4 regions of the Nonomuraea sp. NPDC005983 genome follow, and region 1 is predicted to be linked to each of the others. Evidence: riboswitches for the same ligand, from Rfam matches in the RefSeq annotation. Region 1 holds a riboswitch; each other region holds the start of a gene.
The links. A riboswitch is a leader RNA that binds a small molecule or an ion and turns the genes downstream of it on or off. The one in region 1 is predicted to bind cyclic di-AMP.
Positions count from the first base shown of each region.

Region 2: it holds a riboswitch for cyclic di-AMP, as region 1 does, so the genes downstream of both, ABZ297_RS32170 (C40 family peptidase) here and ABZ297_RS29960 (CHAP domain-containing protein) in region 1, are expected to answer to the same signal.
Region 3: it holds a riboswitch for cyclic di-AMP, as region 1 does, so the genes downstream of both, ABZ297_RS10530 (C40 family peptidase) here and ABZ297_RS29960 (CHAP domain-containing protein) in region 1, are expected to answer to the same signal.
Region 4: it holds a riboswitch for cyclic di-AMP, as region 1 does, so the genes downstream of both, ABZ297_RS31240 (hypothetical protein) here and ABZ297_RS29960 (CHAP domain-containing protein) in region 1, are expected to answer to the same signal.

Region 1 is NZ_JBEXUP010000082.1:9,881-17,515, forward strand. Features, by position in the region: gene ABZ297_RS29950 (RNA polymerase sigma factor) at 1-1,102, opposite strand, end outside; gene ABZ297_RS29955 (YciI family protein) at 1,149-1,577, opposite strand; gene ABZ297_RS29960 (CHAP domain-containing protein) at 1,808-2,491, opposite strand; cyclic di-AMP (ydaO/yuaA leader) riboswitch at 2,505-2,641, opposite strand; gene ABZ297_RS29965 (Gfo/Idh/MocA family oxidoreductase) at 2,760-3,713, opposite strand; gene ABZ297_RS29970 (aldo/keto reductase) at 3,732-4,556, opposite strand; gene ABZ297_RS29975 (GNAT family N-acetyltransferase) at 4,811-5,350, opposite strand; gene ABZ297_RS29980 (hypothetical protein) at 5,518-6,462, shown strand; gene ABZ297_RS29985 (DUF6716 putative glycosyltransferase) at 6,459-7,635, shown strand, end outside.
Region 2 is NZ_JBEXUP010000094.1:19,738-27,372, reverse strand. Features, by position in the region: gene ABZ297_RS32180 (cytochrome P450) at 1-1,060, opposite strand, end outside; gene ABZ297_RS32175 (helix-turn-helix domain-containing protein) at 1,321-2,109, shown strand; cyclic di-AMP (ydaO/yuaA leader) riboswitch at 2,371-2,531, shown strand; gene ABZ297_RS32170 (C40 family peptidase) at 2,584-3,105, shown strand; gene ABZ297_RS32165 (hypothetical protein) at 3,337-4,152, shown strand; gene ABZ297_RS32160 (M48 family metallopeptidase) at 4,163-5,626, shown strand; gene ABZ297_RS32155 (glycosyltransferase family 4 protein) at 5,623-6,708, shown strand; gene ABZ297_RS32150 (carbohydrate ABC transporter permease) at 6,747-7,635, opposite strand, start outside.
Region 3 is NZ_JBEXUP010000016.1:51,238-58,872, reverse strand. Features, by position in the region: gene ABZ297_RS10540 (branched-chain amino acid aminotransferase) at 1-1,038, opposite strand, end outside; gene ABZ297_RS10535 (3-isopropylmalate dehydrogenase) at 1,214-2,260, opposite strand; cyclic di-AMP (ydaO/yuaA leader) riboswitch at 2,360-2,496, shown strand; gene ABZ297_RS10530 (C40 family peptidase) at 2,549-3,106, shown strand; gene ABZ297_RS10525 (ROK family transcriptional regulator) at 3,119-4,282, opposite strand; gene ABZ297_RS10520 (sugar ABC transporter substrate-binding protein) at 4,383-5,468, shown strand; gene ABZ297_RS10515 (ATP-binding cassette domain-containing protein) at 5,469-6,188, shown strand; gene ABZ297_RS10510 (sugar ABC transporter permease) at 6,185-7,369, shown strand; gene ABZ297_RS10505 (ROK family protein) at 7,366-7,635, shown strand, end outside.
Region 4 is NZ_JBEXUP010000089.1:2,705-10,339, forward strand. Features, by position in the region: gene ABZ297_RS31225 (PadR family transcriptional regulator) at 1-241, opposite strand, end outside; gene ABZ297_RS31230 (MDR family MFS transporter) at 327-1,736, shown strand; gene ABZ297_RS31235 (DUF5302 domain-containing protein) at 1,784-1,984, shown strand; cyclic di-AMP (ydaO/yuaA leader) riboswitch at 2,160-2,297, shown strand; gene ABZ297_RS31240 (hypothetical protein) at 2,481-3,332, shown strand; gene ABZ297_RS31245 (hypothetical protein) at 3,469-3,840, opposite strand; gene ABZ297_RS31250 (roadblock/LC7 domain-containing protein) at 3,837-4,256, opposite strand; gene ABZ297_RS31255 (hypothetical protein) at 4,286-5,077, opposite strand; gene ABZ297_RS31260 (roadblock/LC7 domain-containing protein) at 5,081-5,455, opposite strand; gene ABZ297_RS31265 (helix-turn-helix domain-containing protein) at 5,603-5,953, opposite strand; gene ABZ297_RS31270 (NAD(P)-dependent oxidoreductase) at 6,008-6,610, shown strand; gene ABZ297_RS31275 (DUF4032 domain-containing protein) at 6,614-7,635, opposite strand, start outside.

The DNA.
Region 1 (7,635 bases):
GCAGCAGGTGGTACCCCTTGAGCGCGGGCTCGGAGACGAGCTGGTCCGCCAGTTCGAGCCCCACCGCCGGGCCGTACGCCATCGAGAGGGCGACCGCCCGGTTCAGCTCGACGACGGGCGACCGGGAGAGCCTGGCCAGCGCCTCGTAGAGCGCGGCGAGGCGTGCCCAGTCGGTCTCCTCAGGGGTGAGGGCCCTGGCGTGGCAGGCGGCGATGGCGGCCTGCAGGGCGTACGGGCCGAGCGCGCCGCCGAGCTCTTCGGCCCGATCCAGCGCGGCCAGGCCGCGGCCGATGAGGAGCCTGTCCCAGCGCGCCCGGTTCTGCTCCAGCAGCAGGATCGGCTCGCCGGACGGGCCGACACGCGCGCCGGCCCGCGAGGCCTGGATCTCCATCAGCGCGACGAGCCCGTGCACCTCGGGCTCCTTGGGCATCAGCCCGGCCAGCACCCGCCCCAGCCGCAGGGCGTCCTCGCACAGGCCGGGACGCATCCAGTCGTCGCCCGCCGTGGCCGAGTACCCCTCGTTGAAGATCAGGTAGATGACCTCCAGGACGGACGACAGCCGCCCCGCCAGTTCGTCTCCCTGCGGCACCTCGAACGGGATCTGCTTGTCGGCCAGGGTCCGCTTGGCCCGGACGATCCGCTGGGCCACCGTCGGCTCGGCGACGAGGAACGCCCGGGCGATCTCGTCGGTGGTCAGCCCCCCGAGCACCCGGAGCGTCATCGCCACCCGGGCCTCGGTCGACAGCACCGGATGGCAGGCCGTGAACACCAGCCGCAGCAGGTCGTCCTCGATCTCGTCGGGGTCGGACGGCGGCTGCTCGTCCTCCAGTTCCCGCCCCAGCTCGACGAGTTTGCGCTCGAACCGCTCGTTCCGCCGCACCATGTCGACGGCCCGGCGCTTGGCGACGGTCATCAGCCACGCGCCGGGATTGCGCGGCACGCCCGACGCGGGCCACTGCTCCAGCGCCGCGACCAGCGCGTCCTGGGCGAGTTCCTCAGCGACCCCGACGTCGCGCATCATCCGGGCCAGCCCGGCTATCAGCCGGGCGGCCTCGATCCGCCAGACCGCCTCGATGGCGCGGTGCGTGTCAGAACCCGTCACCCGCCTATCAGAGCAGCCCGCGGCCGAGCGCCGCAACGGCCGCAGGTCAGAACTCGCGCCTGTCTCTCAGGAGTTCGCGCAGGTCCGCCTCCCGCTGGGCGGTCTCGGGGGTCATGGACTCCTCCGGCAGGTCGGACGGGTCGAACACCTGCCAGACGTCCAGCCCGACACCGTTGCTGCCGGGCGGGACGGGCAGGCGCAGCGCCCACTCCAGGGCCTCCTCGCGGGACTTCACCTGGATCAGCCAGATGCCCGCGATGAGCTCCTTGGCCTCGGCGAACGGGCCGTCGATCACGGTGGCCTTGCCGTCGCTGTAGGAGATCTGCGCGCCGTGCGAGCTCGGGTAGAGGCCCTCGGCGGCCAGCAGGACCCCGGCCTTGGCCAGGGCCTCGTTGTACTCGATCATCTTGTCGACGAACTCCCTGCTGGGCAGCGCCCCGGCCTCGGTCTGCTCGTTCGCCTTGCCCACGATCATGAACTTCACTACGCGTCTCCTTCGGTCGAGCGTCCGGCCTCATGGCAGCGTCGAACGCGCGCGGCGCGAATCGACAGCGGAGTCGAAGTCTTTCCGAGACCTCTCGACCCGGGCAACCGCGAAAGCCTGCGAAGCGCGCACCCGAGGGGAGCGGGCGCGCGCTTCGCAGGCAGGGGGATGGTGAGGGAGAGGGGGAGGGGGAGTTGGGGGATGGCGGGGGAGAGGGGGGCTCAGCCCGCGTAGTCGGGGTAGCCGTAGCCGACGACCTGAGACGTGGGACGGACCCGCTGCTCGACGACGCCGTTGCCGGTGTTGCCCTCGACGGTCGAGATCGTGCCGTCGCCGTTGTCCTTGACGACGAAGCCGACGTGGTTGATGTCGTCCAGGCTCTTGCTGCCGCTCCAGGCGAAGAAGACGACGGCGCCGGGCTTGGGCGCGGTGCCCCAGTGGTCGTTGTGCTTGAACCACTTGGCGTGCTCGACGGTGTAGGCGTCGGAGCCGATGGAGCCGCTGAGGCCGGTCTTGTCGCCGATCCAGGAGACGAACATCGAGCACCAGGCGGCGTTGATGTAGTCGGCCCTGGTGCCGCCGTCGCGCTGGATGGTCTCGGCGGCGCGGGCCGAGTCGGCGTACCACTTCTGGAACTTGGTGCCGCCGCCCAGGGCGTTCTCGGAGGTGCCGATCTGCGCCTTGGCGAGGGCGATCACCTGCGCGGCCGTGACCTTGACCTTGGCGCTCCGCTCGTGGTCGGCCGGGCGCACCTGCGAGTGCTGCGGGTGGGTCAGCGCGGCGGAGGGGGTGGTCTGGGCGTTGGCTGCCGTGGGTGCGGCGATCGCGGCGGCGATGACGGTCGCGCCGAGGGCGGCGCGGGCGTAGCTGAACTTCGGGGCACGAGCAAGTCGGTGCATGGCCATCGTTCGGGGATACTCCTTGCTTCCATGCCGCTTACCGGGTTAGCTGACGGGTTCGGACATGGAAGCTGTCCTACGGCACTGACGTGCCGATTCACCCCAAGGAACGTGGGTCCCCGGTTCCGCGCGAGGCGGATTCAGCGGTCACAGGTAGTCCTGTGATGTGTCTTGCGATGGACAGGCGACGAACCGGACAAACCGGACGTTACGCCTCGAATGACTTAGAAGGTAATACATCGGGCAAGCGGATTACAAGTGCATAAATGCCCAGCTAGGAGAGTTGCCGCCTAGCGTCCGTCAGAAGCCCCATCATGGCAAGGGAATCGTCAAGGGTTATGACTTGGCTCTCAGTGCGTCCCTCGGCCAGCGCCGCCCGCACCTCGCGCAGCTCTCCGACGTAGCCGCTCTCGCCCGGCTCCAGGACGTGGACCTCGTCCTCCATCGACGGCCCCGACAGCACCACCCGGCGCGGCGCCCAGAACGGCGCGTCGATCTGCGCCCGCATCCCGGTGCCCACGACGTAGGCCTCGTTCGGGTACGACCCCAGGAGCGACGCCTCCACCAGCGCCCGCCTGCCGCCCGGGTACAGCAGCACCCCGCCGACCTCCGCGTCGACGCCCGAGGGCGCCAGCGACCCCGTCACCTGCAGCTCCGACGGCATCCCCAGCAGCAGCTGGGCCAGCCCGAACGGGTAGATCCCCAGGTCGAGCAGCGCACCCCCGCCCAGCTCTGGCGCCCACAGCCGGTGCGCCCGGTCATAGGGCAAGGCGAACCCGAACGACGCCTGCACCGACCGGATCTCGCCGAACCGGGGGTCGCCGGCGATCCGCTGGATGAGCGGGTTGAACCGCATCCACATCGCTTCCATCAGGAAGACCCCGGCCTCCCGGGCCAGCCGCACCATCCGCTCGGCGTCGGCGACGGAGGCCGCGAGCGGCTTCTCGCACAGCACCGCCTTGCCCGCCGCGATCGCGGCCTCGGCCACCTCCAGGTGCTGGGCGTGCGGCGTGGCCACGTACACGGCGTCGACGGCCGGATCGGCGCACAGCTCCGCGTACGACCCGTAGGCCGACTCGGCGCCCAGCGTGGACGCCAGCGCCGCCGCCCTGCCGAGGTCACGCGAGCCGACGGCCGCCACACGCATCCCCGGCTCCGCCGCGATGACCGCGCCCACGGTCTGCGCGATGCCACCGGTGGCGGCGATACCCCAGGCGAGATCTCTCATGGAGAGAGCGTAAAGGATCTACCCCAGAAAGTTGAAGGTGTCCGGATCCGGCCCGATCCGGAGACCGCGGTTCATCGCGCCGATGGCGGCCATGTCCTCGACGTCCAGGGTGAAGTCGAACACCTGGACGTTCTCCTTGATCCGCGACGGTGTGACCGACTTGGGGATCGCCACGTGGCCGAGCTGCACGTGCCAGCGGAGCACGATCTGGGCGGGGGTCTTGGCGTGCTTGCCGGCCAGCACGGCCAGCGCTGGGTCGTCCAGCAGCTCCCTGCCCTGCCCGAGGGGGCTCCACGCCTCGGTCAGGATGCCGTTGGCCTCGTGGAAGTCGCGCAGCTGCTTCTGCTGGAAGTAGGGATGCAGCTCGATCTGGTTGAGAGAAGGAGAGATGTCCGTCTCGTTCAGCAGCCGCGTGAGGTGCTCGACGGCGAAGTTGGACACGCCGATCGCCTTGGCCCGGCCGTCACGGTAGATCCTCTCCAGCGCCCGCCAGGCTTCGACGTACTTGTCCTGTTCGGGCACTGGCCAGTGGATGAGGTACAGGTCCACGTAGTCGAGCCCGAGCCTGGACAGGCTCCCCTCGAAGGCGCGCTCGGCCTGGTCGTGGTCGGCATTCCACAGCTTCGTGGTGATGAACAGCTTCCTGCGCGGGACGCCCGAGTCGCGGACCGCACGCCCGACGCCCGCCTCGTTGCCGTAGGCCTGCGCGGTGTCGACATGGCGGTAGCCGGCCTGGAACGCGGTCTTCACGGCCTGTTCGGCCTCGTCGTCGGGGACCTGCCAGACCCCGAAGCCGAGCTGCGGGATCTGCACGCCGTCCATGTTGAGCATGAGCGAGTTCATCGAAACTCCTTGAGTATGGTGACTCCCGCCCCGCCTTCGGGCGGGAGAGGAGCGCGGCATGGTGTCGCCTGCTTCCTGTCGAACACGTGCTCGACGCATTGCTGAGCGTAGTAGCTTGCGTGCGTGGCGCAATGGGTGACACGTGCGTTCACCATGACCTCCGGAGGAAGTCCGGTCCTTTGGGGCCGGGAGGTATCCGGGCCCCGCCAGGAAAAAAGCCGGACGTGGTGAGGCTGCGGCGGTCCCGGGCCCGTCTACGTGAGGGGCACGCTGCCGGTTCGCGTCCCCAGGCGTCTGATCAGGCGTGCTTCCGGTACTCCCGTGCCGTCCTCTTCGTCGAGGCGGGTGACGCCGTCCTTGGTGAATCCGGCCTTCTCGTAGAACCTCAGGGCGGTGGCGTTGGGGGTGTAGGCGTAGACGCAGATCGGGTCGTGGCCCCGGGTTTCGAGGTCGGTGAGGGCATGGGCGAACAGATCGCGGCCCAGGCCCGTGCCGATGAGGTCCGGTTCGATGTACAGGCCGTACACCTCTGCGGCGCCGGCCCCGAGGTCGGCGTCGTCGTCCGCCGGTCCGGTGCGGCAGAAACCGACGACGGTTCCGTCGTGCTCGGCCACCCACAGCCGATGGTCTTGCGGCATGGCCGCCAGGTACTCTGCCCAGTCCGCCGCGTCCTCGGCCGGGTCCAGGGCGTCGAGGAACGCCTCCGACATGAAGCCGGCGTACGCCGAACGCCAGGCGCGGACCTTGAGACGGCCGATGGCGGGCGCATCGCCCACCGAGGAAGCTCGGATCATGAACGGACCCTACAAGATCCTTAAGCGTGGTGGATGCGGTCGTTCCCGTCAAAGAGCGGAGGAGTCACTGTTCACGTGGCGTTTTTCGCGGCGTAAGTCGGCGGGGCTAGCTTGAAGCGGTCGTGAACGGGCCATCACCCGGCTGGGAGAACAGACTGGGAGACAGAGTGGGCAAGCAGGCGTCGGCCTGGGTGGAATCTCCCCTGCAGATGCTGTGCGCCGTCGAGGCCCACCATGCCGGGCTGCTCGGCCCCGAGACCGCGGTCGTGCCGCGGGCGGGCCTGCGGGCGCTGCGGGCCACCCGCAAGGAGCTGAACCGGCTCGACCTGCCCGACGGGCTGGAGCTGACGGAGCCGCGCGAGCAGATGCCGCGCAGGATGCAGGCCGTCGGAGACGCCTTCTCCGGCAAGGTGCAGCTGCGCTGGCTGACATCCAACCCGGGCCACATCGTCATCGTCGACGACGGGCTGGCCACGCTCCGCCTGCTCGAATTGCTGGCCGCGGGGCCGTTCCGGCCGCTGCTTCGGGCACGCGCCGAGCCGGGCCCGCTGCGTACGGCGCTCGGGCTGGCCGCCGCGCTCAGGCTGCGCGCGAGCCGCGTGTCCGTCTTCACCGCGCTGCCCGTGGACGAGGAGCTGGAGGCGGGCGTCAGGAGGGCGGGCGTCGAGCTGGTCCGCCACGGCTTCGACTGGCTGCGCGACCAGCCGCCGAGCAAGCACGGGCCCGTCGAGCGGACGGTCGTGCTCGGCACCGCGCTGGTCAGGAACGGGCTGGTCCACCGCGACCACTACCTGCGCTGGCTGACCGCGCTCGCCGAGCAGGAGCCGCTCGCCTACTACCCGCACCGCCGCGAGGACCCGCAGGACGTCGCGGTGATCCGCGAGCGTCCCGGCATCACCGTGCACGACGCCGGGGCGCCCGCCGAGCTGACCCTGCGCGGGCTCGACCCCGGCCAGCGGGTGCTCAGCCTGCCCTCGACCGCGATCGCCTCGCTGCGGGTGCTGCTCAGCCCGCGCGGCGTCGCCGTCGAACCCGTGGACGTTCCCGATGACTGGTGGACCAGCAGGGCGGCTCCCGCGCTGCGCTCTCATTTGACAGGAGTGACCGGGTGAGGGTGCTGGCAGTGGCCGACTCCGACTCGTACCTGAAGTGGGCGGCCTGCCTGCTGGACGACCTGCCGCCCGGCTGCGTGACGGACCTGGTGGTGGTGCGCACGCCGATCGCGCCGTCGCCCGAGCAGATCGCCGCCGCCGTGGGCGGGCGCGCCACGCCGCCCGTGCTGTCGGCGCGGGCCCTGCGCCGGATGGCGGAGCGCGAGCGGCCCGACGTGATCCTCGTCGCCTGCACGGGCCCGGTGGTGGACGTGCTGGTGGCGGAGGTGCTGCACGGGCTGCGCCCGCGTCCGGTGTTCGCGACGGGGCTGCCCGGCATCTCGGTGCCGGCCACCGAGAAGGCGTGGGAGTTCCGCAGCGGCTGCGACCTGTTCGTGGTGCACAGCGAGCGCGAGGTGGCCGAGTTCTCCGCCATCGCCGCGCGGCTGGGCGGGGGAGGGGCGGTCGGGCTGGCTCGGCTGCCGTTCCTGCGGCCGCAGCGGGCCGGAGCGCGCGACGCTCGCGGAGCCGGCCGCGACCGGGTGGTGTTCGCCACCCAGGCCAAGGTGCCCAAGGAGCGCGAGCAGCGGGAGCGCGTCCTGCTGTCGCTGGCCGAGCTGGCCGCGCGCCGCCCCGACCTGGACGTGGTGGTCAAGATGCGCGCCCTGGAGGACGAGCAGCAGACGCACCGCGAGCGCCACCACTACCAGCGGCTCTGGCGGGAGCTCGGCGAGCCGGGCAGGCTGTCGTTCGCGGCGGGCTCGATGGCCGAGCAGCTTGAACAGGCCGCCGGGTTCGTCACCGTCAGCTCCACGGCGGCGCTGGAGGCCATCGCCCAGGACGTGCCGCTGCTGGTTCTGAGCGACTTCGGCGTGAACGCCGAGATGATCAATGTGGTGTTCGAGGGCAGCGGCGTCCTCGGGACGCTCGACGAGCTGACCCAGGGCGACTTCCGGGCGGCCTCCCCAGCGTGGTGCGCCGCCAACTACTTCCACCCCCGGGAGCGCGACGACTGGGCGGGCCTGCTGACCGGGCTGGTCGCCGGCCCGCGCACCCCGGCCCGCTCGCTGCTCGACGGCCCGGCGCACGCCGCCGCCCGCCGCCGGGCCAGGCTGCGGGTCGAGGTGCCGCCCACGGTTCTGCGGGCCGGCTACCGGGCGAAGCGGCGGGTGCGCCGCTACCTCAAGGCGCTCA
Region 2 (7,635 bases), on a different contig from region 1:
CCAGTTGCTGGCCGAGGCACTGGTGGACGCCGTGGCCGAAGGACACGTGCCCGGTGGCCTGCCGGCGCAGATCGAGGGTGTCGGGGTCGGCGAACCTGGCTGGGTCGCGGTTGGCGGCCTGGATGGAGATGGTGACGGTCTCACCGGCCCTGATCAGGTGGCCGTCCAGCTCGACGTCGTCCACCGCCGTCCGCACGCCGGTGTGGGGGATGCTCAGGTAGCGCAGCAGCTCCTCGACGGCCTGGTCGGTGCGGCCGGGATCGGCGCGCAGGGCGGCGAGCTGGCCCGGGTGGCTCAGCAGGGCGAAGGTGCCCAGCGCGAGCATGTTGGCGGTGGTGTCGAGGCCGGCGCCCAGCAGCAGGGCGCCGATGTTGGTGAGCTCCTCGTCGGTGAGGTCGCTCGTGGTCAGGTCGCTGAGCAGGTCGTCGGTGGGCTGGGCGCGCTTGGCCGACACCAGCCGGCGCAGGTACCCCTGCAGGGCGGTGATGGCGGCGTACTGCTCCTCCGGTGCGGCGTCGTGGTCGTTCAGGGCCGCCGTGTGACGCTGGAACATCTCGTGGTCGGCGTAGGGGACGCCGAGCAGCTCGCAGATCATCAGTGCGGGGATGGGCTGCGCGTACGCCTCCACCAGGTCCACTGGCGGCCCGTGCCGTTCCATGGCGTCCAGGTGCTCGGCGGTGATCTGCTCGACGCGCGAGGTGAGCCGGCGCATCCGGCGGACGGTGAACGTGCCGGTGAGCAGGCTCCGGTAGCGAGTGTGCTCGGGCGGGTCCATCCCGATGAACATCCCGGGCGGAGCCGGCGGGAACTGCCCCGCGGAGGCCGCTCCGGGCACCGGGGAGCGCATGAGGTCATGCCTTGAGCTGAAGCGGGTGTCGGCCGTCACGGCGCGGGCCAGGGTATGGCTGGTCACCAGCCAGCCCACGTGCCCGTCGGGGTAGGTCATCCGGCTCAGCGGCCGCTGCTCACGCAGCCGCGCCAGCTCCTCGGGGGGATCGAACGGGCGGCCCGCGGGACGCGTCACGGGCAGCCCCGCCAGGACGGGGAGGGATTCGGTCATCTCTGCTCCTTCTGGACGAGCGAGCTTCGGCATCGAGATAGTACGCGTTCAACTGTCAGCAAAAGCTACGTTGCATTCAATGCATTTGTCAATCGCTGATCTGACGATTTCCCTGTTTAACCAGCTGAATGAGGTAGAGAATTGCAATGGATTTGGGAGTGAATGCAACGTCCAGCCGTCCTCTGTTGCAATGGAGTGCATGCGAACGCAATACTGGCGCCCGGTGTGTCGAGCGGAAGAGCAACGGGAGGCGAGCGCGGATGCCGGGAGGCAGGCTGACCTACGAGGATCGCCAGAGCGTCGCCGCAGGCCTCGCCGAAGGGCTCGGGTACGCCGAGATCGCCAGGCGCCTCGGGCGGCCGACGTCCACGATCAGCCGGGAGGTGGCGCGCAACGGCGGCCCTGGCGGCTACCGGGCCGACCGGGCGCACCAGGCGACCGAGGGGCGCGCCCGCCGGCGCAGGTCGGCCCCGTCGCCGCCACCGCAGGCCGCCACCGGCGGATACGGGCGCGACCCGGAAGCGGTGCGCGAGCTCGAGGAGGGGCTCACGGCGCTGCTGGTCCAGAACGGGGTCCCGCGGATGACGGCCAGGGTGCTCACCTGCCTGTACACCACCGACTCCGGCGGCCTCACCGCCGCCGAACTGGTCCAGCGGCTGCGGGTCAGCCCGGCGTCGATCTCCATGGCCGTCGGCTACCTCGAGGAGCAGGCGCTGATCAGGCGCGAACGCGACCCCCGTCGGCGGCGCGAGCGGTACGTCATCGACGACGACGTCTGGTACCGGGCCTTTCTGGCGAGCGCCCGGAGGAACGTCATGCTGGCCGACGCCGCCCGGAAGGGGGCCGAGGTCCTCGGCGCCGCCACACCCGCGGGAGCCCGGCTGGAGGACATGGGCCGGTTCCTCGGCTACCTCGGCGACGACATGGTCCAGACGGCCGAGCGCTGGTGGCAGGTCCTCGTGGCGCACCGGACGGCGGGCCGCCGGTACGGCGGGACGGGTGACCCGCGCCACGTGACGGATGTGACAAGAGTTACAGATGGGACCTGACTCGAACCCGTGTCGTCAACTGTGAGAAGGGTCACATTTGAATAACGACAACCCGGCTTCCAGCAGCGATTAATCCCCTTACTGACACCTTTATCTGATCTTTACAGGCTGACTCGGGCTTTGCCAGCCCGTGAACTTTCGGCGTAGCTTCTGGCGTCGCGGTGCCAAGCCATGGCGCCGCGAACCGACATCGGTCCCCCCGATGTGGACGAGATAGTCATCCGCTGGCCCGCCGCCACCCCCACCGAGCACGACACCCGGCGGTGAGGCCTGCCGAATCCGTGCAGCCAGGAGGCACGGAGCCGGGGACCCAGCGATCCCGTTCCCCCGGGATCAGGGGTGAATCGGCGCGTAACGCGTCGTAGGGCGACTTCCAGGCCCGAATCCGTCAGCTAACCCGGTAGGCGTTCGTGGAAGATCCAAGGAGAAATCCTGTCTACCCACCCGCATAACCCCCGTCTGTCCCGTTTTGCCGTGAGTGGCGTTGCGCTCACGATGTCCGTGGCGGCTGGAGGGCTGATCCTCCATGCCCCGGCGGCGCAGGCGGCGACGACGAGCGAACGGGCCGGCACTTCCACGACCGCGGCGGCGAAGACCGTCGGGTCCGCGAAGACGGCCACGGTCTCTCGGCAGATGGCGAAGGCCCGCAAGGCCGTCGCCGTGGCCAAGGAGCAGGTCGGTGACCCCTACCGGTACGGCGGCACCGGGCCTGGCTCGTTCGACTGCTCCGGACTCGTCCAGTACGCCTGGAAGAAGGCCGGAGTGAAGATCCCGCGTGTGACGAACAGCCAGTTCGCGCGCATCAAGAAGAAGGTCTCCTGGAGGAGTCTCAAGCCGGGCGACCTGATGTTCTTCCGCGGGCTCGGACACGTCGGCATGTACGTCGGCCATGGCAAGATGATCCACTCGCCGAGGACCGGCGAATCGGTGCGTATCGACAAGCTCGGCGGCTGGCGCAAGGCGTCGTTCGTCGGCGCGGTACGTCCCGGCCTGTGACCGATCACGAAACGCCCCGCCCCTGCCAGGGGCGGGGCTTTCGGGTGCCGTCACCCGGCGGGCCGCGTTCCACGTGGCGGCCCGGGGCCTGGCGAGCGGTGCCCGGTTTCGCGGCCACGGCCGCACGGCCTTGGTGACCGGCGGGGCCTGCGTTCCCGGATCTGTGACCTTCGGTCTCCCGGCCGTCTCCGATGGGCCGGGCCGCTACCATCTGGCATGGTGTCCGTGCAGGTGAGCCGTCGAGCCGCGCTGGCGGGGCTGGCGCTCCTCGCGGCGGCCTCGGCCAGCGCGCCGCCGCGCGACGGCGGCCTGCCGCTCGCGCATGACGGGCTCCGCGATCTCTGGTCTGACGGAGCCCGGACCGTACGCGGCGCCCGATCGCTCGTCGTGGGGCATCGCGCCGATGTGAGGCTGCTCCGCGACCTGGCACGCAGGTCCGACGCGGCGGGGGAGCGGGTCTCCGCCGTCCTGGGCGGCCAGGTGCGCCCGCTCGTGCTCGTCCCCGACTCCATCGCCGACGGCGCCCGGCTGGCGGGGCTGACAGGGGTGGCCGGGCTCGACGGGCTGGCCGCCGTCGCCGACGACGGCCGGGTGATCGTGATGCCCACCGCGTTCGCCCGGCTCACCCCCATCGGCCGGGACGTCGTCCTCACCCACGAGCTGACACACGTCGCCGCAGGCACCGACCACCTGCCCATCTGGCTGTACGAGGGCTTCGCCGACTACGTGGGCTACCGCGACGCGGGCCTCGCCGTCCCGGTGGCCGCGGCCGAGCTGGCCGCCGAGGTCCGGGCCGGGCGGCTGCCGCGCGAGCTCCCCGGGCCCGCCGCGTTCGCGTCGCGTGAGCCCGGACGGCTGGCGCGCGCGTACCAGGAGGCGTGGCTGGCGTGTCGCTTCCTGGCCGGACGGTTCGGCGAGAGGACCCTGGTGAGGCTCTACCGTGATGCCCAGAGCCGCGGCGTCGACGCGGCTCTGGCGGCGCTCGGCCTCTCGGTCGAGACACTGACGGCACGGTGGCGCGACTACGTGCGGGACGAGCTGGCGTAAGGGGACGCAGATGGACGATCGTCAGGACATGAACGACATGCCCGACGCGGGCCCGCCCAGACCCGCCGCCCAAGGTCGGCAGGCCGCTTCAGCCGCCTCCGAACCGGGCGCGCCAGCCGACCCTGTCCCGGATCCCCCGGACGGCACCGAGTCCGGCGGCAGAGAGAGCAGCGGCAGAGGGAGCGGCGGGGGGCCGGGGGAGCCGGAGACGGAGGAGTGGCTGGACCGGCGGGCACGGCGGCAGGCCGGGGGCGCGTTGATGCTGCTCGGGGCCGCCATCCTGGCGGTGGCGGCGTTCAGCACACCCTGGCAGGTGCTGCCGCCCGGGGCGCCGGACGTCCCGCCCGACCCCGTGCGAGACTTCACCGCCGCGCAGATCGCCAGGGCCGACGCCTTCGACGCCGCCACCGCCATCCCCGGCTACCTTTCGCTGGCGCTCGCCGTCGTCTTCGCGGGCCTGCTCGTCGTCACCCCGTTCGGGGCCAGGGTGCTCGGCTGGCTGCGCGGCCCCTGGTGGCTGCGGGTGATCGAGGGCGTGCTGGTGCTGACCGCGATCAAGGAGGCCCTGCGGTGGCCGCTCGGCATGTGGTTCGAGACGCGGCTGCGCGCCTTCGGCCTGTCGACGCAGGACTGGGCCGGCTGGACGGCCGACAGGTTGAAGAACCTCGCCGTCAACGTGGTGCTGCTGTCGATCATGCTGGTGGTGCTGATCGCGCTGGCCCGCAGGTTCAGGCGGTGGTGGCTGCCGGCCGCCGTCGGCGCGTTCCTGTTCACGGTGGCCGCCTCGTTCGTCTACCCGGTGGTGTTCGAGCCGCTGTTCAACGACTTCCACGCCATGCCCGCCGGCCCCCTGAGGACGAACCTGCTCGCCATGGCCGAGCGCGACCACGTCCCGGTCGAGGACGTGCTGGTCGCCGACGCCTCCCGGCGCACGACCGCGCTCAACGCCTACGTGTCGGGCTTCGGCGCCACCCGCCGCATCGTCGTCTACGACACGCTGCTCAAGGCTCCCCAGCCCCAGGTGGAGCTGGTGGTGGCGCACGAACTCGGGCACGCCAAACGCGGCGACGTCCTGACCGGCACGCTGATCGGCGGGCTGGCCGCCGCGTTCGGCGCGGTCCTGCTGTACGTGGTGTTCGGCGCCGTACGCCGGCGCACCGGGGTCGTCTCGGTCGCCGACCCGCGGGCGGTGGGCGTCCTGATCGGCCTGATGGGCCTGGGCACCCTGCTGTCGGGCCCGGCCCAGAACGTCGTCAGCCGGCACATCGAGGCCCGAGCCGACGTGCACGCCCTCGACCTGACCCGCGACCCCGTCACCTTCGCCGCGATGCAGAAGCGGCTGGCCGTGACCAACATCTCGGACGTCTCTCCCAACCTCTTCGACTACGTGATGTACGCCTCGCACCCCACCGCTCCCGAGCGCATCGCCATCGCACGGTCCTGGGCACGGCTGAACGGCGTCGGCGAGCCGTGACCGGGGTGGTGTTCGTCACCAACGACTTCCCGCCCAGGCCCGGTGGCATCCAGTCGTTCGTGCACGGCCTGGCGCTGCGCACCCCCGGCGTGGCCGTCTACGCCCCTGCCTGGCGGGGGGCCGCCGAGTTCGACCGGCGCCAGCCGTACCGGATCGTCCGGCACCCCACCTCGCTCATGCTGCCCACGCCCGAGGTCGCGCGGACCGCGGCCAGGCTGGTCGCCGAGGAGGGCGCGCGGACGGTGGTGTTCGGCGCGGCGGCCCCCCTCGGCCTGCTCGCGCCGAAGCTGCGCGCGGCCGGGGCGCGGCGCGTGGTGATGCTGACCCACGGCCACGAGGCGTCGTGGGCGAGCGCCCCGCTGTTCCGCGCCGCGCTGCGCAGGATCGGCGAGCACGCGGACGTGGTCACCTACCTGGGCGACTACACCCGCACCCGGCTGGCCGCGGCGATCCCGCCCGGGAAGCTGGTACGGCTGGCGCCCGGCGTCGACACGGGTCAGTTCCATCCCGGCGCCGCCAGGGCCGAGCTGGGCCTGGACGGCAGGCCGGTCGTGGCGTGCGTGTCCAGGCTGGTGCCGCGCAAGGGCCAGGACCAGCTCATCAGGGCCTGGCCGCGGGTGCTGCGCGCGGTCCCCGGCGCGGTGCTGCTGATCGTGGGCGGCGGCCCGTACCGCAGGACGCTCGCCCGGCTCGCGCGGGGCCAGGAGTCGATCCGCTTCACCGGTACCGTCCCCGCGGCGAGCCTGCCGGGCTACTACGCCGCCGCCGACGTGTTCGCCATGCCGTGCCGCACCAGGCTGCGCGGCGTGGACGTCGAAGGGCTCGGGATCGTGTTCCTGGAGGCGTCCGCGACGGGCTTGCCGGTGGTGGCGGGGGCCTCGGGCGGCGCGCCCGAGGCCGTGCGGCAGGGCGAGACGGGCCTCGTGGTCGACGGCGCCGACGCGGACGAGATCGCCGCCGCCCTGATCGACCTGCTCCAGGACCCCGGCCGCGCCAGGAAGATGGGCGCGGCGGGCCGCGACTGGATCCACCGCGAGTGGACCTGGGACGAGGTCGCCGCCCGCTTCCGCGCCCTGCTCTGACCCGCGCAGCCCCCGCTCAGCCCCCGTTCAGCCCCCGTTCAGCCCTTCGTCGCGCCGAGCGTCAGCCCGGCGACGAACTGCTTGTGCAGCATCTGGAAGACGATCAGCGTCGGCAGCGCCACCAGCACGGACCCGGCCGCCAGCAGGTTGTAGTCGGTGAAGAACTGGCCACGCAGGTTGTTCAGCGCCGAGGTGACGGGCAGCTTGTCGCCCGACGACATCAGTACCAGCGCCCACAGGAAGTCGTTGTACATCCAGGTGAACTGCAGTGTGGACAGCGCCGCCAGCACCGGACGGCACAGCGGCAGCGTCAGCTGCCAGTACCGCCGCCACACGCCGGCCCCGTCCACCAGCGCCGCCTCGGTGATCTCCTCGGGGATCGTGCGCATGAAGTTGGCCATCACGAACACGCAGAACCCGAACTGGAAGGCCACGTGGATGAGGATCAACCCCAGGTAGGAGTCGTAGAGCGACTGCGAGTCCGACAGCCACGACGGCAGCGGGATCAGCGTGTACAGCGTGTAGAGCGGGGTGATCAGCGCCTGCGGCGGCAGCAGGTTGCCCGCGGTGAACATGATCAGCAGCACCTTGCGGCCGGGGATGCGCAGGCGGGCGATCGCGAACGCCGTGAACGAGGCGAGCATCAGGGTGACCAGCACGCCGGGCACCACGATGATCAGCGTGTTCAGGTAGTAGCGGGGCAGCTCCGCCTGGCTCCACGCCTGCCCGTAGTAGTCGAGCGTCAGGTGCTCGGGCAGCGAGAAGTAGCCGAGCCTGGCGGTCTCGTCGTACGGCCTGAGCGAGGCGTACACGGCCAGCGCGAGCGGTAGCAGCCAGCCCAGCGCCACCAGCGTGAGAAAGGCGTACAGCAGGACGCGCAGCGGGCGTACCGGGCGGCGCGGGGACTCGCGCCGCCGCTGGACGGGG
Region 3 (7,635 bases), on a different contig from region 1:
CAGCTCCTCGCGGATCCGCATGGTCACCGGGCCGGGGGCGCCGTCGGCGATGGTCCAGGCGCGGTCGGCGCCCTTGACCGAGCCGACCGGGGTCACCACCGCGGCCGTGCCGCACGCGAACACCTCGGTCAGCTCGCCCGACTCGCTCGCCGCCTGCCACTCGTCGGTCGAGATGAGGCGCTCCTCGGCCTCCAGGCCGAGTTCGGCGGCCATGGACAGGATGGAGTCGCGGGTGATGCCCGGCAGCAGGGTGCCGGTCAGCGCGGGGGTGACGAGCTTGTCGCCGAAGACGAAGAACAGGTTCATCCCGCCCATCTCCTCGACGTACTTGTGCTCGTGCGCGTCGAGCCAGACCACCTGGTCGCAGCCCTGCTCGACGGCCTGCCGCTGCGCGACGAAGGCCGCCGCGTAGTTGCCGCCGCACTTGGCGAAGCCGGTGCCGCCGGGCGCGGCGCGGGTGTACTCGGTCGACAGCCACACCGAGACGGGCTTCACACCGCCGGCGAAGTACGAGGCCGCCGGTGAGGCGATCACCATGTACCTGTATTTCCGCGAGGGGTAGTTGACCCCCAGCCCGACCTGGGTCGCGATGATGAACGGCCGCAGGTACAGGCTGTGCCCCTCGGCGGTGGGCACCCAGTCGCGGTCGGTCTGGACGAGCACTTCCAGCGACTCGACGAACGTCTCCTCCGGCAGCTCCGGCATGGCCATCCGGACGGCCGACTGGTTGAAGCGGGCCGCGTTGGCGTACGGGCGGAACGTCACGATCGAGCCGTTGCCCTGCCGGTACGCCTTGAGCCCCTCGAACAGCTCCTGCGCGTAGTGGAAGACCGCGGTGGCGGGGTCGAGCGAGAGCGGCCCGTACGGCTGGAGCCGCGCGTCGTGCCACCCCTCGCCCTCGGTGTAGTCGATGGTGACCATGTGATCGGTGAAGACCTGTCCGAATCCGGGACTCACCAGTGCCTGCTCCCGCTCGGCCACGGTGCGCGCGTGGTCGGATAGCTGCACGTCGAAGCTGAGCTTCTGAGCAATGGTCATGGCGAAGGTCCTTCTCTCTGCGATCTCGACAGCACTGCGCGGGGCAGTCCGTACTTCCTATTGTCTCGCTATTTGGGATGGCAAGGGGTAGGTGGGGTGTTTTGACCGTGCGGACACCAAAAAGCGCCCGGCAGTCCGTCACCGGACCGCCAGGCGCTTGCGGAGCTAGGCGGCCCTAGCTCGATACTCGCGCGGTGATGTCGTCGCCGATCTCGTGCGTGGTGCGGCCCGCCCACCCGGTCAGGCGCTCCAGGATGTCGTCGGCGACGGCCTGCTCGACCTTGGCCGCCTCGGCGTGCAGGCCGAGGTGGTCGAGGAGCATGGCGGCCGACAGGATGGTCGCGGTCGGGTCGGCCTTGCCCTGGCCGGCGATGTCGGGGGCGCTGCCGTGCACCGGCTCGAACATGCTGGGCGCGGTGCGCTCGGGGTTGATGTTGCCGCTGGCGGCCAGGCCGATGCCGCCGGCGATGGCCGCGCCGAGGTCGGTGATGATGTCGCCGAAGAGGTTGTCGGTGACGACGACGTCGAAGCGCTCGGGCTGGCTGACGAAGAACATCGAGGCCGCGTCGATGTGGTAGTAGTCGGTGCTGACCTCGGGGTACTCCTCCGCCACCCGGTTGACGGTGCGCTGCCACAGGTCGCCGGCGAAGGTCAGCACGTTCGTCTTGTGGATGAGGCTGAGCTTCTTGCGGGGGCGCGACTTGGCCTTCTCGAAGGCGTACCGCACCACGCGCTCCACGCCGTAGGCGGTGTTGAGCGACTCCTGGGTGGCGATCTCGTACGGGGTGCCGCGGCGCATGACGCCGCCGGTGCCCGCGTACAGACCCTCGGTGCCCTCGCGGACCACGATCATGTCGATGTTCTCGGTCGGCGTGTCGGCCAGCGGGGTCTCGACGCCGGGGAAGAGCTTGACCGGGCGCAGGTTCACGTAGTGGTCGAACGCGAAGCGCAGGCGGAGCAGCAGGTCGCGCTCCAGGATGCCCGGCGGGACGCTGGGGTCGCCGACGGCGCCGAGCAGGATCGCGTCGTAGCCGCGCAGCTCTTCGAGCACGGAGTCGGGGAGCGTCTCGCCGGTTCGGTGGTAGCGGGCGGCACCCAGGTCGTAGTGGGTGGGCTCCAGCTTGACGCCGACCGCTTCGAGGACCTTCAGCCCCTCTGCCACGACTTCGGCGCCGATGCCGTCGCCGGGGATGACCGCCAGGCGGATGTTACGCGACTCCATGGACGGTACCTTACCGGCTCGTCTCGGCTGACGAACACACCATCTCACTGTCCGGACAGTCCAATTTAGGCTATTTGCGACCTTTTGACCGTTTCGTTAGAGTCCGTCAGGCCTAATCCACGCAACGGCTGCGTGGAGCCGGGGACCCACTTCACCTGGGGCGAGTCGGCATCGCCGTAGGGCTACTTCCAGGCCCGAGCCCGTCAGCTAACCCGGTCGGCCAGATGGAAGGACACTCCCCTGTCTCGCATCGCCGTCCTCGTCGTCCTGGGAGCAACAGCCGCCGGAATGGCCCTCGCCTCCCCTGCCAACGCCGACACCGACACCCCCGACAGCATCCCCAGTTCCTCTCCCACCTCTACCCTCACCGGCCCTCAGGTCAAGCAGCTCCAGCTCAAGAAGACCCCCAACCCGGCCTGGAAGGTCGCCCTCAACTTCGCCATGAAGAAGCGCGGCATCCCCTACGTCTGGGGAGGGACGAGCGACAGCGGCTACGACTGCTCCGGGCTCACGCTCCGGGCGTACGAGAAGGCGGGGATCGAGCTGCCGCGCACCGCCGCCGAGCAGTACAACGCCTTCTCCAAGAAGATCAGCTGGGACCACCTCAAACCCGGTGACCTGGTCTTCTTCCACGGCCTCGGCCACGTGGGCATGATCTCCCGCCCCGGATACATGGTCCACGCCCCGCACACGGGCGACGTCGTGAAGGAGGAGCAGCTGTCGGACTGGCGCAAGGACTCCTTCGTCGGCGCCGTCCGTCCCGACCCCAAGGGCGTCAAGCTCTGGAAGGAGATCAGCAAGCAGCGCGCAACGCCGGCCCCTGCCATGCCCACGGCGACGTTCTGACCCGTAGCGGCCTCATCCCCTGCGAGCGTCGAAGATGAGGTCCCAAGCGCGGGCGCGCGCGTGGGCGACAGCGCCGAGCAGGACGCCGCTGTCGCCCAGCGCGCTCGCCACCACCACCGGCCGCAGCGGCCCCAGCTCGGCCACGCGGCTCTCGATCGCGGCCCCGAGCAGGTCGAGGTTGCGCCCGACGCCGCCGCTCAGCACGATCACCTCAGGGTCGAGCACCGCCGCCACCGCCACCAGCAGGCCGCCGATCCGCCGCCCCTCGGCCTCCACGACCGAGCGGGCCACCGGATCACCGGTCGCGGCGGCGGAGAACACCTCCTTGGCCGTGGCGAGGTCGAGCCCGGCCGCGCTGGCCGCCCGCACCACGCCGGGCGCGGCGGCCACGGCCTCGGTGGCGCCGTGCGCCAGCGCGTCGTCGGACGGGATCGGGTCTTCGGCCGCTGGGACGTACGACACCTCACCGGCGGCGCCCCGCGCCCCGACGTACAGCTCGCCGTTGACCACGATCCCCATGCCGACCCCGGTGCCGATGGAGACCAGCGCGAAGTTCGCCTTGCCCTGCCCCTCGCCGTAGGCGTGCTCGCCCACGGCCGCCAGGTTGATGTCGTTCTCGATGACGAGATCGACCTCCAGCGCCGAGCGCAGCCGTTCGGCCAGGTCGGGGCCCGGCAGGTTGGGGGCGAACTCCAGGCGTCCGAGCGCCGGGTCGTACACGCCGGGCGAGCCGACGACCGCGCAGGTGATCGAGGACCAGTCGAGCTCGGCCTTCCCGGCAGCAGCCCTGGCCAGGTCGCCCACCAGCACGGCCAGCTCCGCCGAACTGCGCGCGGTGTTGCGGCCGTCGGTGCGGCCGGCGAACGTGCCGCGCAGGTCCGCCACCGCCACCCTGATCCAGTCGCGGCCGATGTCGACGCCCGCCACGTGCGCGGACGCCGCGTTCATGTCGTAGAGCGAGGTCACCGGCCCCGGCCTGCCCGACACCTCGCCGACCAGGTGCACCAGGCCGTCCTCTTCCAGCCCGGCGAGCGCGGCCGAGACCGTGGGCTTGGACAGCCCGGTGATCTTGGCCAGGTCGGCCCGCGACGCGGGGCCGTGCTCGTGGAGGTGGTCGAGCAGACGGCGCTCGTTCAGCACCCGCAGCAGCCGCGGATTACCCAGCTCACCTCGCATGTGACGTCCTCCTCCAGGCAAACTCTAGCCAACACGCTGGTAGTAAACTACCTTTCTTACCAGCACCGGGGGCCGGCACACTCGAAAGGGACGATGTGCGATGCACCGAGCCTGGCGACTCCTCCCCGCCGCAGCGGTCCTGCTGGCCGCCGCCTGCGGGAACACCACGACGACAGCGAACCAGAAACCCCAGGACCAGCAGGGCGGCAAGACCATCGCGCTCTTCCTGCCCGAGTCGAAGACCACGCGCTACGAGGCCTTCGACCGCCCGCTGTTCGAAGCGAAGGTCAAGGCGCTCTGCGCCGACTGCAAGATCCTCTACAGCAACGCCGAGCAGGACGCCGCCAAGCAGCAGCAACAGGTCGAGGCCGCGCTGACCCAGGGCGCGAACGTGCTGGTGCTCGACGCCGTCGACGCGAACGCGGTGGCCCCGCTGGTCAACCAGGCCAGGCAGAAGAAGATCCCGGTGGTCGCCTACGACCGGCTGATCTCCGGCATCGACTACGCCTACTACGTCTCGTTCAACAACGTCAGGGTGGGCGAGATGCAAGGTCAGGCCCTGCTCGAGGCGATGAACGCCAGGGGCACCACGGCCAAGGGCCAGATCGTGATGATCCACGGCTCCCCCACCGACCCCAGCTCGGCCGACTACAAGAAGGGCGCCAAGAACGTCCTGGACGGCAAGGTCAAGGTCGGCAGGGAGTTCGACACCCCCGACTGGAGCCCCGACAAGGCCCAGCAGCAGATGGAGCAGGCGATCACCGCTATCGGCAAGGACAACATCGTCGGCGTGCTCTCGGCCAACGACGGCATGGCGGGCGGCGCGATCGCGGCCATGAAGCGCGCGGGCTACAAGCAGCTGCCGCCCATCACCGGTCAGGACGCCGAGCTGGCGGCCGTCCAGCGCATCCTCACCGGCGAGCAGTACATGACCATATATCTGGACATCAGGGCTGAGGCGGAGAAGTCCGCCGAGCTGGCCGTCTCCCTGGTCAAGGGCGAGCAGCCGGCCGCCACCAGCGAGGTCAACAACGGCACGGCCGACATCCCCGCCTTCCTCCTCGACCCCATCGCCGTCACCGCCGACAAGGTCAAGGACACCATCGTGAAGGACGGCTTCTACACGGCCGACCAGATCTGCACCGGCGAGGTCAAGGCCGCCTGCGCGAAGGCGGGCATCCAGTAAATGCTCTCGGCGACAGGCATCTCCAAGCGGTACGGCGCGGTCCAGGCCCTCGACGGCGCGAGCCTGGACCTGCGCGCAGGCGAGGTCACGGCCCTCATGGGCGACAACGGCGCCGGCAAGTCCACCCTGGTCAAGACCGTCTCCGGGGTCGTCGTCCCGGACGAGGGCACGATCACGCTCGACGGCCGGCGCGTCAGGATCACCAACCCGCACGACGCCCAGGCGCTCGGCGTCTCGACCGTCTACCAGGACCTCGCGCTCTGCGAGAACCTCGACGTGGTGGCCAACCTGTTCCTCGGCACCGAGCGGCGCCGCTGGTCGCTGCTGCGGCACATCACCATGGAACGCGCCACCCGCGAACTGCTCGACCAGCTCGACGTCCGCATCAGGGACATCAGGGTGCCCGTGGCCATGCTGTCGGGCGGTCAGCGCCAGTCGGTGGCGATCGCCAGGGCGCTGATCGGCGAGCCGCGGCTGGTCATCCTCGACGAGCCGACCGCCGCCCTCGGCGTCGAGCAGACCGCCCAGGTGCTCGCCCTCATCGGGCGGCTGCGCGAGCGCGGCCTCGCGGTGCTCGTCATCTCGCACAACCTGGCCGACGTGCGAGCGGTCAGCGACCGCGTGGTGGTGCTGCGCCTGGGACGCAACGCGGGCGACTTCAGCACGGCCGAAGCCTCGCAGGAGGACATCGTGGCCGCCATCACGGGAGCAGGGGCATGACCGACACCTTGGTACGCAAGCCGTACACCCCGAAAGCCACGGTCGAGCGGCTGCGACAGGGCGACGTCGGCGCGTGGCCCGTCGTCGGCGGGCTGGTCGCCATCGCGATCGTGTTCAGCCTGCTCAACGAGCGCTTCCTCGCGCCGGAGAACCTCACCAACCTGGCCCTGCAGATGGCCGCGACCGGGACGATCTCGCTCGGCATCATCATGGTGCTGCTGCTCGGCGAGATCGACCTGTCGGCGGGCTCGGTCAGCGGCCTGTGCGCGACCGTGATGACCATCGTGCACGTCAAGCAGGGCTGGAACCCCCTGCTGGCCATCGGGCTCGCGCTCGCGGTCGGCGCCGGGATCGGCCTGGTCCACGGGCTGATGTTCACCAAGCTGCGGATGCCGTCGTTCGTGGTCACGCTGGCGGGGCTGATGGGCTGGCTCGGGCTGCTGCTCTACCTGCTGCGCGAGGGCGGCACGATCAACCTGCCGTTCACCGGGTTCATCTCGAAGCTGAGCGACACCTGGTTGCCGTCCTGGCTGTCGTGGGTGCTGGTCGCGGGCCTGGTGGCCGTCTCGGGAGGGGTGGCGCTGGCGTCGCGGCGGCTGCGGCTGGCCGCCGGGCTGTCGGTGACGCCGCTGTGGTGGCTGCTCGTCCGGACGGGCGGGCTGCTCGTGCTGCTGGCCGCCGCAGTGGTGATCATGTCGGCGGACCGGGGCGTGCCCCTGCTGCTGATCATCTTCGGCGCCCTGGTCGTGCTCTTCGACCTCATGCTCAGGCACACCGTGTTCGGCCGCCACCTGTACGCCGTCGGGGGCAACGCCGAGGCCGCCAGGCGCGCGGGCATCAACGTGACGCGGATCAGGATCCTGGCGTTCATGCTGGCGTCCACGCTGACGGCGGCGGGCGGCATCCTCGCGGCCAGCCGCCTGTCGGCGGTCAACCAGCAGTCGGGCGGCAGCGACATCCTGCTCATGGCGATCGCGGCGGCGGTCATCGGCGGCACCTCCCTGTTCGGCGGGCGCGGGCGCGCCTACGACGCGCTGCTCGGCGTCCTAGTCATCCAGTCGATCACCAGCGGCATGTACCTGCTCAGCGTCGACTCCTCGGTGCGGTTCATGGTGACGGCCGCGGTGCTGGCGCTGGCGGTGGCGATCGACTCGCTCGCCCGCAGGGGCGCCGCCCGGTGAGCCGGGTCCTGGGCATCGACGTGGGAGGCACCAAGGTCGCCATCGGCCTGTCCGGCTCCGACGGGCCGGCGTTCTCCGAGCGCGTCCGGCTCGACACGGGGGCCGACACGCTCGCGCGGGCGCTCGCCGCCGCCCGCGCGCTCGACGCCGCGCCGTCCGCCGTGGGCTTCTCGACCTGCGGCGTCATCCGGAACGGCGTGGTGCGGCTGGCGCCGAACGTCCCGGGGTGGGAGGGGCTGGAGCTGCCGAGGCTGCTACGGGAGGAG
Region 4 (7,635 bases), on a different contig from region 1:
GCCAGTCGCGCAGTTGCCGGGCCCCGTCGGCGGTGATCGCGTAGATCTTCCGGCCGCGCGCCCCTTCGGACTCCACCGCGACGAGCCCGTCAGCCGCCATCTTGACCAGCTCCGGGTAGATCTGCGTGTGCCCGGCCTGCCAGACGTGGTTGACCGAATGCTCGAAGGACTTGGCCAGGTCGTAGCCGCTGGCCGGGCCTTTCGCTTCGAGGAGCCCGAGCAGCGCGATCCGTAGGGACATGTGCTCAGCATACCCATGGCTTGACATGTAAGAGCTTACATATCAAGCTTCACCTGTGAATAATGACACGAGATCGAGAACCCTGTTGCTGGTAGCCGTGATCGGCGGCATGTTCCTGGCGATGCTCGACCAGACGATCGTCGGCACCGCCCTGCCGCGCATCGTGACCGAGTTGGGCGGCACCGCCCTCTACACCTGGGTCGTGACCGCGTACCTGCTGACCTCGACGATCACCGTCCCGCTGTACGGCAGGCTGTCGGACCAGTACGGCAGGAAGCCGCTGCTGCTCGTCGGGCTGGCCGTCTTCGTCGCGGGCTCCGCCCTGTGCGGTCTCGCCCAGGACATGCCCCAGCTCATCGCCTTCCGCGCGCTGCAGGGGCTCGGCGCGGGCGCGTTGATGCCGCTGTCGCTCGCGCTGGTGATGGAGCTGTTCCCGCCAGAGAGGGGGGCGCGGGTGCAGGGCGCCCTCGGCGGGGTGATGGCGCTCAGCTATCTCGCGGGGCCGTACCTCGGCGGGCTGTTCACCGACCACGCGAGCTGGCGGTGGTCGTTCTACGTGAACGTGCCGCTCGGGCTGGTGCTGATCGCGATCGTGGTGCTGCGCCTGCCGTACCTCCGGGGAACGGGCGGCGAGCGCCCCGACTACCTGGGGATCGCCGTCTTCAGCGTGGCGATCGGCGCGCTACTCGTCGGCCTGACCGAGAAGGGGCTGGACGGCAACACGTGGACGAGCGCGGCCGTGGTGGCGCCGATCGCGCTGGCGGCGCTGCTGCTGGTGGTGTTCGTGGTGGTCGAGCGGCGGGCGGTGGCGCCGATCATGCCGATGAACCTGTTCGGCAACCGCACCTACACGCTGGTCAACGTGACCTCGTTCTGCACCGCGTTCTGCATGTTCGCCGGGGTCGTCTTCCTGCCCAGGTACTTCCAGGAGGCGCTCGGGCTCAGCGCGACCCAGTCGGGGCTGCGGATCTACCCGCTGACCCTGGCGATGGTGGTCGGCAGCATCGTCATGGGGGCGCTGATGACCAGGACCCGCGTCTACAAGCCCTGGCTCGTGGCCGCGCCGTTCCTGATGGTGGCGGGCACGCTGCTTTGCCTGAACCTGACCCTCGACACGCCCGGCTGGCTGCTGGCGGGGTGGATGGTGCTCATCGGTCTCGGTATGGGGCCGATGCTGTCGGGGCTGACGGTGGCCGCGCAGCAGTCGGTGCCGCCCCGGTACCTCGGCACGGCCTCGGCCAACCTGACGTTCTTCCGCCAGATCGGCGGCTCGGTCGCGCTGGCGCTGGCCGGCACCGCCTACACCTCGGTCATCTCGACCGAGGCGCCGCTGCACGGGCTGGCCGCCGCGCACGCCTCGGCCGCCTCGGTGGTCATCCCGTCGCTGGGGGTGGCGGGGGCGCTGGTGGCGCTGGCCGCGTTGGTGGCCATGCCGGGCAAGCGGCTGCGGCCCGTCGTCCGTGAAGAGCGGGTGGAGGCCGGTTTCGCGGCGTGAGCCGCGCCGTGCGAAGCTGTGTGTGTCCCAAACACCAGGAGGTCCTCATGGCGGAAACATCGGAGCCGGAAGTCAACGAAACCCCCGAGGACGAGTTGAAGCGCAAGTTCCGCGAGGCGCTGGAGCGTAAGCGCAGCCAGCAGGCCGGCTCGGGCGCGGGTGGCAGGGGCGCCGACCCTTCCAAGATTCACGGGGCCCACGGGCCGGCTTCGAGCAAGCGTTCGTTCAGGCGGAAGAGCGGCGGCTGAGACCGGACTGTTCCGGAGGGTACGGCATGGGCCGTGCCCTCCTTTTCTTTTGCCTGCTATGTCCTAGAAGGTAGATCTTCGCCCGTTTTATGGTGTTACCTTTGCCCTTGTCCGATTTGTTGGGTACAGTCCTGGTGTTATCAGCCAGTGACCTGGCCCTTCACAAGGAAGAGGCAGCTGGCTGGCGTCGAATCCCGCAGCCCTGCGGGAGCCGGGGACCCATCTCTTTGGGGTGAATCCGACAAGTGCGTCGGTAGGGCATCTCCACGCCCGAACCCGTCAGCTAACCCGGTAGGCGAGATGGAGAGGACAACCAACGTGATGGTTCACCGCGTCGTACCCCCAGCCCGCGTAGTGTCACCGGCCGCCGACTGAGAGCGGCCCCCCTTCCCCTGAACTTCCAGCGCTCCGCGTAGCGACCGTTTCGGCATACCCGCCCGGCTACGTCCTTGGGAGCGCCGCTTCCCCGTACCCACACAAAGGACTCTTTGACTTCATGTCTGTACGTCTTGGCATGCGCTCGTTTGCCGCAATCGCCGCCGCCGCGTTCGGTGCGGTGGCCATCGGCGCCGGATCCCCCGCACACGCCGACACCCCCTACGACAAGCAGCCCCTGCTCAGGGGCGGCACCACCGCGTCCTACTTCTGGGACGACTCCTCCGGCCGCGCCGGAGACACCGGCCTGCCCGCCAGCGGCAAGCCCATGCAGAAGGGTCTCGTCGCCAGCCCGAGCTGGCCGCTGATGACCGAGGGCTACGTCATCTACAAGGACAAGAAGGCGCCGTTCTTCGTCGGCGACCGCGGCCCCGGCGTCCCCTCCAACAGCGGTGTCATGCTCGACCTGGACGCCAAGACGTTCGCCTACCTGACCGGCGGCACGTTCAACAGCAGCACGCTGGGCGTGGACGGCGTCGGTGGCGAGGGCCACATCAAGATCAAGTACGTCATCACCAAGTGGGGTTCCGGCCCCGGCAAGAAGAACTACCCGGTGGCGTACTCGAGTGGCGCCTGGTCCCGCGTGGACAGTCACCCGGCCAAGCCGCCGACCATCCTCGTCAAGAAGGACACGGTCGACAAGAACGCGCCCGTCCCGGTCGCGCCCGCGGTTGCCGAGCCCAAGACCGAGGCCGGCGGCACGGTGGCCGACGCGGCCGACGTGTCCGACGCGGCCGACGTGGCCAAGGTGTCCGACGTGGCCGACAGGCACCCGCAGGCCTCTGCCGAGAGCGAGCCCGCCTCGGGCGCGTCGAGCGGCATGACCGGCGCGGTCGTGGCCGGTGGCCTGGCCCTGGTCGGTGGCGGCCTGATGATGGGCCGCGACCGGATCCGCAGGCTCATCCGACGCTGACCCTCGGGAGCCCGCGGCCACGGGGACCGCGGGCTCATCGGGACCCCACCCTCAAGTGGCCCGCGGATCAGGGGATCGCGGACACACCTGACGACGGCTTGCGCCCTCCCGCTCCGGGCGCAAGCCGTCGAGCCTTTTAGACCTCCAGCTTCTCCTCGATGGCGCGAAGCTGGTGGCGGGCCAGGGCCAGGTTGGCGCGGGCGCGGTCGAGAGCCAGGTAGAGGAACAGGCCCTTGCCGCCGCGCCCGCTGATCGGGCGGATGATGTGGTACTGGGAGCCGAGCGTGATCAGGATGTCCTCGATGGTGTCCTTGAGCCCCAGCGAGTCCATCGTGCGCAGCTTGGCCTTGACCACCTCGGTGTTGCCCGCGGCGGCCACCTGGAGGTCCAGGTCCTTGGAGCCGCCGAGCGCGCCCAGCGCCATGCCGCTGCCGTGGTCGACGATCGCCGCTCCGATCGAGCCGTCGATCGTCATCATCTCCTTGAGCGAGATATCCATGCTCGTCATGTCTTCCTCCGTTCGCGTGCTGCGATGGCGGCCAGACCGGCCGCCGTCCTGCGCCCCTCCAGCCGGAGCAGGCCGAGATTGGCGCCGGGGCCCGCCAGGACTGTGAGGACGATGGTGGGGCCCGCCGCGTAGCAGGCCGCGTAGCCGGCGGTGCCGGAGATGAGCGTCTCCTCCAAGGCGCCCCTGCCCGTACCCGCGATCATGCGTTTGCTCATCGCCAGGAGCGCCGCCGACAGCGCGGCCGTCTGCGCCCCGCCGTCCCCCGTGCCGTTTCCCGTGCCGATTCCGGGGCCGCTGCTGGGCAGGTCACAGGCGATGGGCAGCCCGTCGACGGTGCAGGCGACGCTGCCGCTGACGTCCGCGGCGCGCTCGCGCAGGAGCGCCATTTCCTTCAGTACCTCGTCGCGCAGCTCCACCGATGGCCTCCTCCTGCGTGAGGGAAACCTCACGACAGCTCCTCCAGCGCCTTCTTCAGGCGCATCAGCAGCGCCAGGTCCGTCGGGTCCGCCGTGACCGCGGGGCCGACGGCGCCGGCACCGGTTCTGGGCGCGGGCGGCGGTATGCGCTCGCGCCGCGCCCTTCGCGGCAGGGCGGGCGCGTCCTGGACGAGCAGGCCCGCCGCGGCCAGCTTGCGCACGGCCAGCAGGACGGAGTAGCCGGACCTGCCGAGCCGCTTGGCCAGGTCGAGCGGGGTCGCCACCCGGTCGGCCTGGACGATGATCTCCCACTGCACCCGGCTGAGCGTCACGCCCTGTCCCGGCAGCCCCGGCGACGGGCGTATCGGGGCGGCGTCCAGGTCGGCGGACGGCCAGATCTGCGCGAGCTGGGCGCGGCGCCTGGCGCACTCCCGCACCAGGCCGGTGACGTCGAAGTACCACTGGCCGCCCAGCCAGTGCTGCTCGCCGGGGCGGAACTTGGGCCGGGTCCCGCTGACCGGCAGCAGGAAGAACGCCGCGTCCAGGACCGCGCCGAGCACGCAGTACTGCAGCTCGCCCTGCGTGACGGGGCCCTCCTCCAGCAGGCGCGCGCAGCCGCCGTCGGCCTGGAGCCTGCGCAGCTCCGCCTCCGGGACGCGGCCCCTGGCCGAGAGCAGGCGCTCGACGCCCGGCGTCTGGGCGCACTCCATGTACGTCACGCGCCCGTCGGAGAGGAAGATCGTGCCGCTTCTGCCCACCCGCAGCGCGCCCGTGGAGCGCTCGCGGGCCAGGCCGGCCAGGAGGGTGTCGAGCTGGGCCATGGCTCACGCCAGCAACTGGCTGGAGATGGCCCGCAGGCGGTAGCGGGCCAGGGCCAGGTTCGACCGCTCCAGGTCCAGCCGGACGTAGACGACCAGCGGCCCCTCGAAGGCCGTGTCCAGCAGCCTGAGCAGGTGGTGGCCCCGGTCCGTGGTGACGAGCATGTCGTCGACGCGGACCGCCTCGCCGGGGCAGGAGCGGGTCAGGCCGTCGGTGGTCGCGCGCAGCGCCTCCGTCAGGGCGGCGGCGGAGCCTTCCGCGTCCACGCCGGGAGGGTTGCTGCTGGCCACGGCCATGCCGCTCGTCTGGTCCACCAGCATGGCGTCCAGCGCCCCTGGAATGGCCATGACCTCGGCCAGGCAGCTGTCGAGTCCGAGCACGGGGCCTCCTCGCCGTCTTGGGGACTGGGACAGCGTAGGGACAACCGGCATGATCGAATCGGGCGTCTTCGGCGGGGCTGGTACGAAGTTGAAGCTTTATCCGCCTCGGTGGAGAGATGCACCACCGTGGTGGAGAAAAGTCGCGGTTTACGCGGACTTCTCGCGACAACGGAGAATTTCGCTCACGTTCTCCTCGGCCCATCTGGCCACCACCGAGACCGGCTCGTGCAGTGAGCGGCCGAGAGCGGTGAGCTCGTACTCGACCCGCGGCGGCACCTCGGCGAAGACCTCGCGGGTCAGCAGCCCGTCCTGCTCCATGGCGCGCAGCGTCTGCGTCAGTACCTTGGGCGTGACCCCGCCCATCCGGCCGCGCAGCACGGTGAAGCGCGTCGGCCCGTCGATGAGGGCGAGCAGCACCAGCACCGACCATTTGTCGCCGATGCGGTCCAGGACCAGCCGTGCTGGGCAATTCGGATCAAAGACGTCACCAGTATGCATTAGGTACTTATAGCACGGTGAAGTAACCAGTATCCGATGGATACTCTTGGACGCATGAAGATCCTTCTGTTCGGCGCGACCGGCATGGTCGGCCAGCGCATCGTGACCGAGCTGCGCAACCGTGGCAACGACGTGACCGCCCTCAGCAGGTCGGGCCCCGACAAGGGCGACGTGGCCGACACCGCCACCCTGGCCAGGGGCTACGACGTGGTGATCTCCGCGATCGCCCCGCCCCGCGACGGCACGGAGCCGGCGCCGCCCTTCCTCGCCGCCAACCGCGCCCTCATCGACGGCGTGCGCAAGGCCGGGGTCAGGCGCCTGATCGTCGTGGGCGGCGCGGGCAGCCTGCAGGTGGCGCCCGGCCTCGACCTGGTCGACACGCCCGACTTCCCTGAGATGTACAAGAAGGAGTCGCTCGCCGCGCGGGAGGTCCTCAAGCTCTACCGCGAGGTCGACGACGTCGACTGGACCTACGTCAGCCCGGCCGCCGAGATCGGCCCCGGCGAGCGCACCGGCGTCTACCGCATCGGCGGCGACCAGCTCCTCACCGACGCCCGGGGGCGCAGCTACATCAGCGCCGAGGACTTCGCGGTGGCCATCGCCGACGAGGTGGAGAACGGCGCGCACCCGCGCAAGCGCATCACGGTCGCCTACTGAGGGTCACAGGAGGTCCTGCTCGGGCGCGCCGGGCTCGTCGGGCAGCAGCGCCCGCTCGTCGGGCTTGAACACCAACACGTTGTCGACGTACGACTTCGCCGCCGTGGCCAGCCCCACGTCGGCCCCGGCCGCCTCCGACAGGAACCAGCGGTGGTCCAGGATCTCGTGGAACAGCTGCGCGGGCTCCAGCTTGCCGCGCAGCTCCACCGGGATCGTCGCCACCGTCGGCTGGAACGCCTCGGCCAGCCAGCGGTGCGCCACGATCGCCTCGTCCTCGTGGCGCAGCCCCTTGGCGACCCGGAAGCCGTCGAGGTCGTTCAGCAGCCGCCGCGCCTGGTTCTCCTCCACGTCCAGGCCGGTCAGCCTGAGCAGCCGCCGCTGGTGGTGGCCCGCGTCGACCACCTTCGGCCGGACGATCAGCCGGCCGGTGCCGACCTTGCGCCGCACCATCATCTCGGCCACGTCGAAGCCGAGCAGGTTCAGCCTGCGGATCCGCTGCTCCACCTTGTGCCAGTCGACCTCTTCGATGACCTCGTCCTGGGTGATCTCGTTCCACAGGCGGTGGTAGCGGGCGACGACGTCCTCGGCCGTCTCCATCGGGTCGATGGACGGGTGCAGCAGCTCGCCCGCCTCCAGGTCGAGCATCTCGCCGAAGATGTTGGTGTGCGCGGTGTCGATGTCGGCCAGCCGCTGGCCTTCGCTGATCATCGGGTGCATCTCGCCGGTCTCCGCGTCCACCAGGTAGGCGGCGAACGCGCCCGCGTCCCTGCGGAACAGCGTGTTCGACAGCGAGCAGTCGCCCCAGTAGAACCCGTTCAGGTGCAGCCGCACGAGCAGCACGGCCAGCGCGTCGAGCAGCCGGGTCAGCGTGTCGGGCCGCAGCGTGCCCGACATGACCGCCCGGTACGGCAGCGAGAACTGCAGGTGCCGGGTGATCAGCGCGGCGTCCAGGCCCTCATCGCGTCCGGTCACGTAGGCGACGGGCTCCACCGCGGGGGCGTCGAGCCTGGCCAGGTCCCACAGCA